Regions from separate parts of the Comamonas piscis genome, predicted to be linked through region 2. Evidence: predicted binding sites of a transcription regulator. Region 2 holds the regulator's gene; the other holds the start of a gene.
What was found. Region 2 encodes LexA, which represses DNA repair genes until DNA is damaged. Its sites were predicted from a motif close to ACTGTATNNNNATACAGT; they were not measured.
Positions count from the first base shown of each region.

Region 1: the regulator LexA is predicted to act here: its motif matches at 4,233-4,250, upstream of recA (recombinase RecA).

Region 1 is NZ_CP058554.1:782,290-789,912, forward strand. It holds gene HS961_RS23700 (SPOR domain-containing protein) at 1-170, shown strand, start outside; gene HS961_RS03590 (sensor histidine kinase) at 182-1,636, opposite strand; gene HS961_RS03595 (response regulator transcription factor) at 1,701-2,387, opposite strand; gene HS961_RS03600 (SdiA-regulated domain-containing protein) at 2,666-3,607, shown strand; gene HS961_RS03605 (MarR family winged helix-turn-helix transcriptional regulator) at 3,619-4,107, opposite strand; gene recA (recombinase RecA) at 4,298-5,374, shown strand; gene recX (recombination regulator RecX) at 5,462-5,911, shown strand; gene HS961_RS03620 (VF530 family DNA-binding protein) at 5,987-6,238, shown strand; gene HS961_RS03625 (VOC family protein) at 6,347-6,826, shown strand; gene yddG (aromatic amino acid DMT transporter YddG) at 6,851-7,623, opposite strand, start outside.
Region 2 is NZ_CP058554.1:2,758,494-2,766,116, forward strand. It holds gene HS961_RS12345 (crotonase/enoyl-CoA hydratase family protein) at 1-722, shown strand, start outside; gene HS961_RS12350 (PLP-dependent aminotransferase family protein) at 738-2,186, opposite strand; gene HS961_RS12355 (carboxymuconolactone decarboxylase family protein) at 2,310-2,747, shown strand; gene HS961_RS12360 (SDR family oxidoreductase) at 2,781-3,506, shown strand; gene HS961_RS12365 (FMN-dependent NADH-azoreductase) at 3,568-4,203, shown strand; gene HS961_RS12370 (hypothetical protein) at 4,449-4,991, opposite strand; gene lexA (transcriptional repressor LexA) at 5,118-5,834, opposite strand; gene HS961_RS12380 (asparaginase) at 5,949-6,968, shown strand; gene adk (adenylate kinase) at 7,076-7,623, opposite strand, start outside.

The sequences.
Region 1 (7,623 bases), 2.0 Mb from region 2:
GCCATCTGGCGACGGTTGGCAAAAAAGGTGTGAGCGGCGCCAAGGTGGTGGTCGAGCGGCCCGAGACCGTCAGCTACAACCTGCGCCTGCCCAAGCTGGATGCGGCCACCAAGAAGCGCGTGCAAAGCTGGCATGTGATGGACGGTAAGGAGCTGCGCAGCTGCTCCTGATCCGCCTCTGCTCAACTGGTGGCGGGCGGTGCCAAGGTGGTGGGAAAGCAGACCTTGAACACCACGCCCCGTTGCGGCAGGCGCGGCTGGGCATCTTCCAAGGTCACGCTGGCGCCATGCTGGCGGGCGATCTCTTGCACGATGGGCAGGCCCAGCCCGGAGCCATCGACCTCGCTGCCCAGCACGCGGTAGAAGGGCTGGAAGATGCGCTCACGTTCTTCCTCGGGAATGCCGGGACCGGAGTTTTCCACCTGCAGCACGATCACATGGCCAAAGGGGTCGGCCATCAGCCGCACATTGATGATGCCCGGCGCGCTGGCGCTGGAGGGTGTGTAGTTGATGGCGTTGTCCAGCAGGTTGCGCACCAGCTCGCCCAGCAAGGTGGCATTGCCGTTGACCCAGACTTCGCGGTCATCGACCTGCATGCCCTCATACCCCATGTCGATATGTTTGGCCAGTGCGCGGTCAATGCCGTCATGCATGGCGTCCAGCACGATCTCGGCCAGATTGCAGGGCGTGCGCTGCAGCAGTGCGCTGGGGCCTTCAGCTCGGGCCAGCGACAGCAGTTGGTTGACCGTGTGGGTGGCGCGCATGCTGGAGCGGCCGATTTGCTGCAGGGATAGCTTGAGGTCGTCCTCCTTGGCATCGGCGCGCTGGGCCATCTCGGCCTGCATGCGCAGGCCTGCCAGCGGGGTTTTGAGCTGGTGGGCGGCATCGGCGAGAAAGCGCTTTTGGGTGGCCAGCGAATCGTTGAGGCGCTCCAGCAGGCCATTGACCGAGTCGACCAGCGGCACCACTTCCAGCGGCACATCCTTGTGGTGGATGGGCGAGAGATCTTCCGGTTTGCGTGCGCGGATGCGCTCCTCCAGCAGGTGCAGTGGCTTGATGCCGCGCGCCAGCGCCAGCCAGACCAGCAGCACCGCAAGGGGCAGGATGACAAACTGCGGCAGCATGACGCCCTTGATGATTTCCGTCGCCAGCACGCTGCGCTTTTCGCGCGTCTCTGCGACCTGGATCAGCGCCAGATTGGGCTCGGGCAGCGACAGCTGCACCCAGATCCAGGCGATGCGCACATCCATGCCGCGCAGCTCGCCATCGCGCAATTGCACCACGCCGATGCTGCGCTCCAGGTCTTTGGCGGGCAGGGGCAGGGCGGATTCACCAGCGAGGAACATGCCACCCGGCGTGGTGACCTGGTAGTAGACGGTGTCGGCATCGTCGGCGCGCAGGATCTCGCTGGCCGGTTGGGGCAGGTTGAAATAGGTCTTGCCACCCTGCACACCCACCAGCTGCGCCAGCGCATGGGCGTTGTACTCCAGCGCGCGGTCAAAAGGCTTGTTGGCCAGGTCCTGGGCCACCAGCCAGGTCAGTGCCAGCGAGACGGGCCACAAAAGCAGCAGCGGCGTGAGCATCCAGTCAAGGATCTCACCGAACAAAGATCGCTGCTCGCTGCGAAACAGGGCCAAGGCTGTCCTTGCGTAATGTGGTGCCCGGGGCGGTCATGGCCCCGCTGCGCTGGGGGGAAGGGGCTCAGAGGGGCGCGGGGGGCTGGATCTTCTCCAGGCAATAACCCAGGCCGCGCACGGTGGCAATGCGAATGGGGCCCTTTTCTATCTTCTTGCGCAGGCGGTGGATGTAGACCTCGATCGCATTGGTGCTGACTTCTTCGCCCCATTCGCAGAGGCGCTCGACCAGCTGGTCCTTGCTGACCAGGCGGCCCGAGCGCTGCAGCAGTACTTCCAACAGGCCCAGCTCGCGCGCCGACAGCTCCAGCATGCGGCCATCAAACGTGGCCACGCGGCCGGCCTGGTCATAGGCCAGCGGGCCGTGCTGGATCAGGCTGGTGCTCATGCCCACGCCCCGGCGGGTGAGGGCCCGCACGCGTGCCTCCAGCTCGGACAGCGCAAAGGGCTTGGCCATGTAGTCGTCGGCGCCCAGGTCCAGGCCTTGTACGCGGTCGTCCACGCTTTCGGCGGCGGTGAGGATCAGCACAGGGATGGCCGAGCCCCGCGCACGCAGCTTCTTGAGCACCTCCAGCCCATGCATGCGCGGCAGGCCCAGGTCCAGGATCAGCAGGTCAAAGGCATTGTTGGCCATCAGCGCTGCATCGGCTTCGCTGCCGCTGGCGACATGGTCCACCACGGCGCCGGAGTTGCGGAGACTGCGCAGCAGGCCATCGGCCAGCACTTGGTCGTCTTCTGCAATCAGTATTCGCATGCGGTCTCCTATCGATGTTGTAGTCGTGATTTGGATGCTGCCAATGATTCTAGGTCAGCCCATGACCCTGATGGCCGCACTGGGATAGATCCAAATGATGAAGGCGTCGTAACAGATACACTTCCTTCAGGCGCCTTGCGGTTTGTTGCAACGATGTAAAGCCGGTGGAGATGTCATCAAACGGTGGCGTGGCTCCCGTAGGATGGCGCCTCGTCCCCACCAGGACCGATGGGCACCCAGCCCGTGGCTGGCGGGGATTTTTCAAGTGGCAGGTGGTGATGAAAGCAGGGTCCCAGGTGCAGATGAGGTGGCGGGCGTCGCGGTGGCAGCGCCGCCTGGTCATGGCGGCGGCCTTGCTGGTGTTGAGCGCCTTGTACCTGCAATGGCACCATGTCATCGCCATGCCGGGGCATGTGGATGCGTTGCAGCCTGCTCCGCCCTCGGCGCCTGCGCCCATCCTGCCGCATTACCAGGCCAGCATCGATGCCAAGGTGGTCAGCGGTATTGCGGACAACCTCTCGGGCCTGGCCTTCAACCCCACGACCAATACCCTGTTCGCCGTGACCAACCGGCCGCCCCAGATTGCCGAGCTGAGCACCGATGGGCGGCTGCTGCGTATCGCGCCGTTGCGGGGCGCCGATGATACTGAGGGCATCGCCCATATCCAGGGCGACTGGTTTGCGATTGCCGACGAGCGCAGCAACCGCATCCACTGGGTGGAATTTGGCAAGGATGTGACCGAGATATCGCTGAAGGACAGCCCTTATATCCAGCTGGGTGATATCGCCATCAAGAACTTCGCACTGGAAGGCCTGGGCTGGGATGCCAAACGCCAGCAATTACTGGCCGTGACCGAGAAGTGGCCGATGCAGGTGCTGGTGATGGATGTGCCTTTTTCCAAGCTCAAACCCGGTTTGGTCGATGCCAAGATCAGCGCCTGGGAGGTGCAGGAGATGGAAGGCATGCCGAGCACGGACCTGGCCGCCGTCGAGGTAGACCCGCGCAGCGGCAACCTGTTGCTGCTGGGCGAAGAGGCCTCGGTGCTGTACGAGTACAGCCGCGCTGGCGCACTGCTCAGCGTGATGCCGCTGTGGGCGGGGATGAGCGGGCTGGAAAACCGGGCACCGCAACCAGAAGGCCTGGCCATGGACAACAGCGGCAATATCTACATCGTGTCCGAGCCCAACCTGTTTTATAAATTCGAGCGCAAGCGGGGCTGAGCGCTGCCCGCTTAGCTGTCCGCCCCGTACACCTCCAACCCCAACTTGACGACGGTGGCGACCTGTTCGCCCACCTCAGCACGGAACTCGTCCTCGGCCTGCGTCACCGCCCGCTCAAAGGCCTGCAACCACAGCAGACCGGTCTCGGTAAAGCGCACCGTGCGGGCGCGGGCATCGCGCGGGTCGCGCTCACGGGTCACCAGGTTCCAGGCTTCGCACTGGTCCACCAGCTGGGCCATCGCCTGCTTGCTCATGCCCGCCCTGGCGGCCAGGTCCACCAGACGGTCACCCGCCAGCGACAGATGCCGGGTGATATGGATATGCGCAGCACTCACCTGGTCGCGCTCAGCCAGGTGCGACAGCGCCAGCGGCACCAGCGCATCCTGGGCCATCAGCTGCAGCACCCGGGCATCAAAACGGCGCATCGCGTGGCCCAGCAGGCGGCCCAGGTGGGTCAGGCGCCAGCTGTCATCGGGCAAATGGGGCAGAAGAATGGGCATGGTGTAAACCTGCGGATAGGACAAAAAAGGCGGGCGTGGCTATTGTGCATTTAGTCAATTAAACTGACTAAAAAAATGCTTCTATAAAATATACCCATCCCCTAAACTACTGTTCAAGCATCCAGGCTGTATATGCAAACAGCTGGATCTCCAGACCCCAGACATGACCATCAAACGCAAGGAGAAATCCATGAACGCCACCGCCACCAAGCCAGAAGCCAACAGCGAAAAATCCAAGGCCTTGGCCGCCGCCCTGGCCCAGATCGAAAAGCAATTCGGCAAGGGCACCATCATGAAGCTGGGCGAAGGCGAAGCGGTTTCCGACATCCAAGTGGTGTCCACCGGTTCGCTGGGCCTGGACATTGCCCTGGGCGTTGGCGGCCTGCCACGCGGCCGGGTTATCGAGATCTACGGCCCTGAATCCTCGGGCAAGACCACCTTGACCTTGCAGGTGATTGCCGAGATGCAAAAGCTGGGCGGTACCTGCGCCTTTATCGATGCCGAGCATGCACTCGACACCGGTTATGCCCAAAAGCTGGGCGTCAACCTGAGCGACATCCTTATCAGCCAACCCGATACCGGTGAGCAGGCGCTTGAGATTGTTGACAGCCTGGTGCGCTCCGGCGCGGTGGACCTGATCGTGGTCGACTCGGTGGCCGCGCTGACCCCCAAGGCCGAAATCGAAGGCGAAATGGGTGACCAGCTGCCTGGCCTGCAAGCCCGCCTGATGAGCCAGGCGCTGCGCAAGCTCACCGCCACGATCAAGAAGGCCAACTGCATGGTCATCTTCATCAACCAGATCCGCATGAAGATCGGCGTGATGTTCGGCAGCCCCGAAACCACCACCGGCGGTAATGCGCTGAAGTTCTACGCCTCGGTGCGCCTCGATATCCGCCGCACCGGCACCATCAAGCGCGGCGACGAGGCCATCGGCAACGAGACCAAGGTCAAGGTGGTCAAGAACAAGGTCTCGCCCCCGTTCAAGACGGCCGAGTTCGACATTCTGTTTGGCGAAGGCATCTCGCGCGAAGGCGAAATCCTGGACATGGGTGTTACCGCCCGCATCATCGAGAAAAGCGGTGCCTGGTACGCCTACAACGGCGAGAAGATTGGCCAAGGCCGCGACAACTCGCGTGAGTTCCTGCGCGAAAACCCCGACCTCGCCATCGAGATCGAGAACAAGGTGCGCGAGAGCCTGAACATCAGCCTGCGCCCTGCCGAAGACGGCGTGGTGGACGGCCCCGCCGCCACTGGTACCGAAGGCTGATCGCTTCTGAAGCCTGAACGCTGAGATAGCTGCTTGTGCACAGCTGATGTGCGCAAGCAGCTATTTCTTTTATAGCCATCCAGACCCATGTCTTTCAGCAAGCTCTCCCTCAAAGGCCGGGCGCTGCGCTACCTGGCGCAGCGCGAGCATTCGCGCGCCGAGCTGCAGACCAAGCTCGCTCCCCATGTGGAAGAGGGCGAGGACCTGGCGGCCATCCTTGACGAGCTCGAAGCCAAGGGCTTTATCAGCGCCGAGCGCTTTGTCGACAGCGTCATCCACACCAAGGCAGCCCGCTACGGCGCCAACCGCGTGCTGCAGGAGCTGCGCCACAAAGGGGTGGATGCCGAGCTGGTCGCCGAAGCCCGTGAGCGCCTGCGCAGCACCGAGCTGGAACGCGCCCGCGTGGTCTGGCAGCGCCGTTTTGGCACCCCGCCTGACAGCCCGCAAGAGCGGGCCAAGCAGATGCGCTTTTTGGCCGGCAGAGGCTTTGGCGGCGATGTGGTGCGCAAGGTGCTGCGTGGCACGGACGAGGAATAGCCGCCTTTTGCAGGCAGCTGCGTGCTGCCATCCGCAAAGCCCCAGCCCGCCCCTCTTGGCCAGCGCTCGGCGACAATGGCGCCCATGAGCACTGCCGAACAGCCCAACAACCCTCTCCATGGCCTGACGCTGGAGGGCATTCTGAACGAGCTGGTCGCGTACTTTGGCTGGGAAGAGCTGGGTGAGCGCATTCCGGTGCGTTGCTTCTGTCTGGACCCGAGCATCAACTCCAGCCTGCGGTTTTTGCGCAAGACGCCCTGGGCGCGTGAGAAGGTCGAGGGCCTGTACCTGTTCATGCTGCGCGAGAAAAGGCGCAGCGGCGGTTGAGCCGCATTTGCCCGCTGCGGCGCCGCGCCATCGCTGTACAGCGATGTCCTACCCGCAGGCCTGCTGCCAGGCGCTAGGCTGGGCATCTGTGCAAGCAGGAGACCGACGATGACCGCGAAAAATACCGTATGCCTGTGGTACCAGGGTGATGCGCTCGATGCCGCGCAGTTTTATGCCCAGACCTTTCCGGACAGCAGCGTGGGCGCCGTACACCGCGCGCCGGGCGACTACCCCGATGGCAAACAGGGCGATGTGCTAGTGGTGGAGTTCAATGTGGCGGGCGTGCCCTGCATAGGGCTCAACGGCGGGCCGCATTTTCAGCACAATGAATCCTTTTCCTTCCAGATCGCGACCGACGACCAAGCCGAGACCGACCGCCTCTGGCAGGCCATCGTCGGCCATGGCGGGCAAGAGAGTGCCTGCGGCTGGTGCAAGGACCATTGGGGTATCTCCTGGCAAATCACCCCGCGCATGCTGACGAAGGCGCTGGCCGACCCGGATCGCGCCGCGTCCAAGCGGGTGTTCGACGCGATGATGGGCATGACCAAGATCGACATTGCGGTGCTGGAAGCGGCCCGCAAAGGCTGAGCAGGTGGTAGACGGCAGGCGGCGCTATTTGCTGCGGGTACACCACCAGCAGATCAGTGACCCTGCGGTGACCAGCGCCACACCTTGCCAGAAGCTCCATGACGGCTGCACATTCAGCCAGACCGTGCCCACCAGCGCCGACAGCACGGGCGTGAAGTAAGAGCCCACTGCCATCACCGTCAGGTTGCCGGCCCGCAGCCCATGGTCCCAGCAGCTGTAACCCAAGGCCGTCAGACCACTCAGCATGCAAAGCTGCAGCAGCGCGGGCAGTGAAAAGTGCATGGCCGGCTCGCTGCTGAATGCGTACTTGACCCAGAGCACGCCCCCCACTGCCCAAAGAAAGGCCGGCAGCGCATTGGCACCATGGGCATAGCGTTTGGCGATGACCGAGTAACAGGGCCAGAGCCAGGCGGCAGAAAAGGCCAGGCCATAGGCGAGGGGGTTGCTTTGCACATTGGCCCAGAGGCTGGCGATGGACAGCGCGCTGTCGCCCTTGAGCACCAGCACAATGCCGACCATTGCCAGCAACACCCCCGGCACCAGGCCGGCGCGAAAGCGCTGCAGCCCGATGGCGGTGGCCAGCACAATCGTCAGGCTCGGCCAGAGGTAGTTGATCATCCCCAGCTCCAGGGTCTGGTTGCGGTTGCTGGCAAAGCCCAGCGACAGTGACAGCGCTATCTCGTAGAGCACAAACAGCAGGCCGCAGCCCCACAGATAGCCCGGGTGCATCGCGCGCAGCTGGGCCAGGCGCGGCATGCCAAAGCGCAAGGTCACCAGCAAGGCTCCTAGGCTGAAGA
Region 2 (7,623 bases):
ACCCGCTGACCGGCAACACGGCGGTGGCCGAGATTCTGGCTGCCTGCGAGACGATTGCGGCTGACAGCAGCGTGCGTGCGGTCATCCTGACGGGCGAGGGCCCCGCGTTCTCGTCAGGGGGCGACATCAAAACCATGCAGCAGCAGTCCTTTGGCGAGGTGGATGGCATGCGCATCCGCGATGACTACCGCCGTGGTATCCAGCGCCTGCCGCTGGCGCTGTTCAACCTGGAAGTACCAACCATCGCGGCCATCAATGGTGCGGCGGTGGGCGCGGGGCTGGATCTGGCCTGCATGTGCGATCTGCGCGTGGCCTCGGACAAGGCCAAGTTTGCCGAGAGCTTTGTGAAGATGGGCATCATCCCCGGCGACGGCGGTGCCTGGCTGCTGCCCCGGGTGATTGGCATGGCGCGCGCGGCTGAGCTGTCGTTGACTGGCCGCATGATCGATGCTGCCACCGCCCTGCAATGGGGTTTGGTGTCGCAGGTGGTGCCGCCCGAGGAGCTGTTGAACGCCGCCAATTCCTTGGCCAGCGAGATTGCGGCCAACCCGCCCCAGGTCACCCGCATGACCAAGAAGCTGATGCGCGAAGGCATGCACCAGAGCCTGGCCTCGTTGCTGGAGTTGTCGGCGGCCTACCAGGCGCTGGCGCACCAAACGGCCGACCACCGTGAAGCCGTGAGCGCGTTCCTGGAAAAGCGCACGCCTGAATTCAAGGGCTAAGTCACCGTTTGCCCGCTAGCCGAAGGCTTGTTGGATCTGGCGGGCCAGCTGCAGCGCCTGCGCCTCGCTGCTGATATTGGCAAAGCCCATCAACAGGCCTTGGCGCGGCGCGGCATCGATATACCAGCGTGACAGCGGATGCGTGGCCAGGCCCAACACGCGTGCGCGCTGGGCCACGAGGCTGTCGTTGTCGCCGTCCTGAATCTGGCCGAGCAAGTGCAGACCGCCGGGCTGCAGGTCAATGCGCAGGCGATCGCCCAATACCTGCTGAAAACTGCGCTGTGCCACCGCGCGGCGCTCGGCATACAACAGCCGCATCTTTTTGAGATGGCGCGCAAAGTGGCCCTGGGCCATAAAGTCGGCCACGCTGGCCTGCAGCAGATAGGGGCAGCCGGCATTGAGGTTGGAGCTGACGGCCTGAAAGCGTGGCACCACCTCCAGTGGCACAACGGTATAGGCCAGGCGCAGACCAGGAAACATCACCTTGCTGAAGGTGCCGGCGTAGATCACGCGGTCCTGCCGGTCCAGGCTTTTGAGGGCGGGCAGGGGCCGGCCTTGGTAGCGGAACTCGCTGTCGTAGTCATCCTCGATGATCCAGCTGCCGGCCTCGCGGGCCCAGTCCAGCAGCGCCATGCGCCGCTCCAGCGACAAGGTGACGCCCAGCGGGCTTTGGTGCGAGGGAGTCACCATGGCAAATTTTGCGTAAGGGCTCAGCTGCCGGCCCATATCGACCTGCAGACCTTGCGCATCCACCGGCACCGGCACGATTTGCACGGCCGCATTCTGCAAAAAGGGACGCGCCAGGATGTAACCCGGGTCCTCAAACCAGAAGGCATCGCCGGGGCTGGCGAGGCTGCGCAGGCTCAGCTCCAAGGTGTTGCGCAGGCCGGTGGTGATAAACACCTGCTCGGGCACGCAGGTGACGCCGCGCGACACCGCCAGATAGGCCGCTATGCGTTGGCGCAACTCTTCGTCGCCCTGCGGGTTGGGGTAGGCCAGACGGTAGGGCTCGCTGCTGCGCAGGCGGTGGGTGACCAGCCGATTCCAGACCTTGCGCGGAAAGGCATCGATCGCCGGCAGCCCCAGCTGCAGCGGGCGCGGCTGCAAGCCGTCGTGGTCCACGATATCGGCGGCCGGTGGCTGAGCGATGGCTTGTGGCGCAGAGGCTTTAGCGGCTTGGGGCAGGCTCGGGGAGATGACCGTGCCCGCCGCCCCGCGTACCTGGAAATAGCCTTCATCGGCCAGGATGCGGTAGGCCAGATCGACGGTGCCCCGGGACAGGTTCAGCGCGGTCGCCAATGCCCGTGCCGCAGGCACCCGGTCGCCCGCACGCAGATGGCCTTGTGCAATGGCGGTCTTGAAGCGCTGGCAGATCTGCAGGTACATGGGCAGCTGCAGGCTGCGGTCTACCTGCAATTGCAAGGCTTGTACGGGATCGATGTGGGCGCGGGCGGGGTCGGGCATCATGGCATTCCAATCTTGGCCTAGTCATTTTTGCATTTCTTGGCTCTTTTGGCTTGGCCAAGACAAACGCATACTCGCTAACAGCAACGGAATTCACCGGCGCAACCTTGGATGGAGCTTGATATGCAAACCCGACTCGACTTCTACACCGCTGACCCCGCCATCATGAAAGTACTGCTGGGCGTGGAAAATCAGATTGCCAAAGGCAGCCTGGACATTTTGCTCAAGGAACTGGTGCGCCTGCGCGCCTCGCAGATCAATGGCTGTGCCTTTTGCCTTGACATGCATGTGACTGACGCTGTGAAAGCCGGCGAATCCAGCCGCCGCCTGGCGACTGTGGCCGCTTGGCGCGAGACCCCCTTCTTCAGCGACCGTGAGCGTGCCGCGCTGGAGTGGACCGAGGCACTGACCCTTGTCTCGCACGACCATGTTCCCGATGCTGTCTGGGAAGCTGTGCGCCCCCACTTCACCGATGCCGAGCTGATGGAGCTGACGGCCGTGATCACCTCGATCAACAGCTGGAACCGCTTTGCGATTGCCTTCCGCAAGATGCCCGTTTAAGAAGCTAGCTCCCGGCACGGCGCAAGGCGGCCTATGAAAGTCCTGGTTCTGGGCGGCTGCAAGCCGCTGGGCGAGAAGGTGGTCAGCAATCTGCGGCAGCTGGGTTACCCAGTGGTCGCGGATGCGGACCCCAGGCAGCCGGCTGCGCTGCATGGCGTTGAAGTGTTGATTGATGTGCGCGAGCCTCCTGTGATCGACACGGTTGATGCGCTGGAGGACTGGGCGCGTGCATGCCGGCAGTTGAATGCCGCCATCGCCGCTGCCGCTGTGGCACACCACATTGCGCTGTCTGCGTTGGGTGTGCAGCGCTTGCAAGGCAGCAGCTACTACCAGGCTATCGCGTTGCGAGAACAGCTGATCCAGGCAGGCCGCACGCCTTATACGGTGCTGCGTGCGGCACTCTTGTACGAAAGCCTGGCGCAGCTGGCACACAACGGCACAGCCGCTGCCGAGCTGGCGATGCCCGTGGCCCAGGTGCAGCCGATGGCGGCCGAGGACTTGGCGATGCTGGTGGCCGACGCCGCGCTGGCGCGGCCTTTACAGGGCTGCATGGACGTGGCCGGCCCGCAGAAGATGGCGATGGCCGACTGGGTGCAGCAGTACCTGCGCTTGCGAGGCGATCCGCTCACGGTGCTGAGCGATGCCGATGTGCCTTACCGGGGTGCGCTGCTGGACGATGACTGCCTGGTCCCGGTGGGGCCAGCACGCCTGGGGTGGACGACGTTGGCCGCCTGGGTCGGCAAATCCAGGGCAGCTTGATACCGCCGAACTTGGCTGAACTAGCCTTTTTGGCCTCACTACTCAAACGATTGGACGAACGATGACCCGTACCTTGCTCTTGAACTGTGGCCCACACGGCCAAGCCAGCCATGGCTACCAACTGGCGACCGACATGCTGGCGGAGCTGGGCCTTGCGCAGCAGCCGCTGCTGGAACGTGATCTGGTGGCGACACCCATACCGCCTATCGGCCGCGACTATGCGCTGGCCATCACCTCAAACGCGGGCGCTGATGCTCCGGCGCTGGCCTGGTCGGAAACGCTGATTAAGGAACTGGAAGACAGCGATCTGCTGCTGATCGTGACGCCCATGCACAACTTTGCGGTGCCGGCCACGCTCAAGCTCTGGCTGGATCAGGTAATCCGCATCCACCGCAGCTTTGCAGCCACGCCCGAAGGCAAGATAGGTCTGATGAAGGACCGGCCCACCTTGGTGCTGGTGAGTTCCGGAGGCTTCCATGCAGGGCCAAAGGCGCGTCAGGAGGACTTTTTGACGCCTTATTTGCGCTATGCGCTGGCCTCCATCGGCATCCGCAATGTGCATTTTGTGTTGCTGCAAGGCCTGGTGTTTGGGCCGGACGCGGTGGCATCTGCAGTGGGCAGCGCCCGAGACGCACTGCGCGAGCAATTGGCGCCGTTCAAGCGGCAGGCGCAGGAAGCGGCTGCAGTAGTGCGTTGAGCGACAGACACATAAGAAAAAGCCAACGGCAATAGCGGATGGGTGTCAGCGAACTGTGGTTAACGGCTGAGCACTGAAGGCGCCAGGTTGGCACCTGCCCAGCGTCCCGGTATCGACCGATGCGTTCAGCGCTTGCCTTGCCGCAGCATGCCGATCCTGCAGTCCGCATTCCTGAAGCCATCGACGGCAGCCATGCAGCGACCAGCAGGCTGGCCACAACGCACCAGCCTGGGCTTGGCTCCGGCTTACACCGCGTGCAGGTGTTCCAGCCGCTCCAGGCGTTCCAGCTCGGCACAGATGTCGGCCATGCTGCCCGACATGGCCCAGCGCATGCCCTTTTGGCGGTGCAGGCTGGCCGGCTGGGCCCAGTACATTTTGATAGGGGCATCGTTGGCGGCCTGGGCGCTGCAGCGCTGTACCGACAGAAAAGGGCGTGCGGGAGACTGGATGCCGGCAGAGAGGCGGCGGCGCGCTGCTGGTTTGCGCGGCAGGCGAATGCGGTCGATGGGGCGTTGTGCGGGGGCCTCATCGGCAGGGCTGTCCACGCCTGGCTGAGCGCTGGGGTCATCAAGCAAACTCAGCTGCTGCGCGGCACCACGCTGTGCAGCAATGGAGGATGCAGCGACAAAGCAGTGCACCTGGGCAGCATGCTGACCGTCATTGGCGGCGCCATGGCCGGGCTGGCGCCGGCGGCCGCGCACAATGGCGCGTTGGATGGACTGGAACCAGGGCAGGCCGGCGACGAGGGAAAAAGGCGCAAGCGCGCGCAATGCATCTGCTACGAGCATAGGAAAGTCCTTGGTGTACGGGTAACAGCAGGATTGCGCTAGGGCGAGCGCATCCCCAGGGCTGTGGGCCGGGTGCCCACAACGCCCGCTACCTGGGGTTGCGCAGAGAGGGGTAAGGCGCTGGGCCTAGTTCAGCATCGTGTTGCGGATCAGGCCGACGGCGATGCCTTCGATCTCGAAGGGCTCGCCGGGCTGCACGATGATCGGCAGGTAATCCGGGTTTTCGGCCAGCAGCTCGATGCCATCCTTGGTGCGCTGCAGGCGCTTGACGGTGACGTCATCACCCAGGCGGGCGACGATGATCTGGCCATTGCGGGCCTCGCGGGTGGCTTTGACGGCGAGCAGGTCGCCATCGATGATGCCGATGTCGCGCATCGACATGCCGCGCACCTTGAGCAGGTAATCGGGCTGCTGCTGGAACAGGCCGCCTTCGACGGTGTAGGTTTGGTCCACATGCTCTTGCGCCAGGATGGGCGAGCCAGCGGAAACGCGGCCAATCAGCGGCAAGGCCAGCTGGGCCAGCTCTTGCACCACACGGCCCACGCCCGCGGTGGCGTTGGATACGCCCGCCAGCGGCGACGAAAAGCGAGTGCCACGTGCGGCATTGATAGAGCGCACGGTATCGCTTTGCAGGCGGATACCCCGGGAGGTGCCGCTGACCAGCTCAATCACGCCTTTGCGGGCCAGCGCCTTGAGGTGGTCTTCTGCCGAATTGGCGGATTTGAAGCCCAGCTTGCTGGCGATTTCGGCACGGGTTGGCGGGGCGCCGGTGCGCGAAATGGCGGTCTGGATCAGGTCCAGAATTTCTTGTTGGCGTGCGGTGAGTTTGGGATGGTCTCGCATAAGATCTCCGTGTGATCTGCGGCGCTGGGCACTAGCAAAGCTATTGCGCGTTCCAACACCTGTATATCAATCCAGTACCTGTATTTTTAACCAGTTTTTTGCAGGAGGCAAGCCTTGCAGCCAAAAATTTTGATCATTGGCACCGGTGGCACCATTGCCGGCATGGCCGATGACGCCGAGAAACCCGGCCAGTACCGCGCGGCTGCGCTGTCGATTGCGTCACTGTTAGCGGGAGTGAGCGGTATAGAGAAGGCCGCTGCAGGCCCGCTGGATGCGATACAGATAGCGCAAATTGATAGCAAGGATATGAGCGACACCGTCTGGCATGCACTGCTCAAGGCCTGCGATGCGGCGATGCGCGATGACGGGGTGCGTGGTGTTGTTATCACCCACGGTACCGATACCCTGGAAGACACGGCCTGGTTTTTGCACTGCGTATTGGGGCGCTTGCCCAAGCCGGTGGTGCTGACCTGTGCCATGCGCCCGGCCAATGCGCTGATGCCCGATGGGCCGCAGAACCTCAAGGATGCCGTCGCTGCTGCTGCCGCCTTGGATGCCGAAGGCCAACCGCTGCTGCGCGAGGTGGTGGCTGTGACCGGCAGCGGCGAGCTGCACAGTGCGCGCTGGCTGCAAAAGGTGCATCCGCACCGCTTGCTGGCCTTTTCATCGGGCGAGCAGGGGCCTGTGGGCTGGGTGGACGGCAGTGCGGTGCAGCTGCGCCATGGCTACGCCCCTGGCTGCGTCGTCGCAGCGGGCAGCTATACCGGCAGCGAATGGCTGGCGGTGCTGCCAGATCCAGTGCAACAGGCCTGGCCCTGGGTGGAGATTGTCACCAGCCATGCGGGGATACGGCCCGGTTTGGTGGATGCCTTGCTGGCCCAAGGCCTGGAAGGCCTGGTGCTGGCCACTACCGGCAATGGCACGGTACACGAAGTGCTGCTGTGCGCGGCAGACCGGGCGCGCCAACAAGGGGTGGCGGTATGGCGCAGCAGCCGCTGCAGCGAGGGAGTGATCAGTGATGCCGTGCTGCCTGGGCCGCAACACCTGGCCGCAGACTTGGCGGTGGCGCTGACGCCCTGCAAAACCCGGGTGAGCCTGCAGCTGGTCTTGGCGCAGGCGCAAACGGCGGTCTGACCTTGCCCACTGCTGCCGCTATGCGCTGCACTCGTGCTGCAACGCCTTCGCCATGAAAAAAGCCACTGTCCATAAGACAGTGGCTGTGCAGCTAGCGCGTTGTGCGATCAGGCCTGCAGGGCGGCCATGGCGCGCTGGGTGATCTCATCGACCGAGCCCATGCCGCTGATGGCGCGGTACTTGGGGGCGGCGGCGGGGTCTTGTTCGGCCCAGCTGCTGTAGTAGTCGACCAAGGGGCGGGTCTGGTTGCTGTAGACGTCCAGGCGCTTCTTGACGGTTTCTTCCTTGTCGTCCTCGCGCTGCACCAGCGGCTCGCCGGTCTCATCGTCCAGGCCTTCGGTCTTGGGCGGGTTGAACTTGGTGTGGTAGGTACGGCCAGAGGCGGGGTGGCTGCGGCGGCCGCTCATGCGCTCGATGATGGCGTCAAACGGCACATCGATCTCCAGCACATAGTCGAGCTTGACGCCTGCGGCCTTCATCGCGTCGGCCTGAGGAATCGTGCGCGGGAAGCCGTCAAACAGGAAACCGTTGGCGCAGTCGGACTGGGCAATGCGTTCCTTGACCAGATTGATGATCAGGTCGTCGCTGACCAGCTGGCCGGCATCCATCACGGCCTTGGCCTGCAGGCCCAGCGGGGTGCCAGCCTTGACGGCAG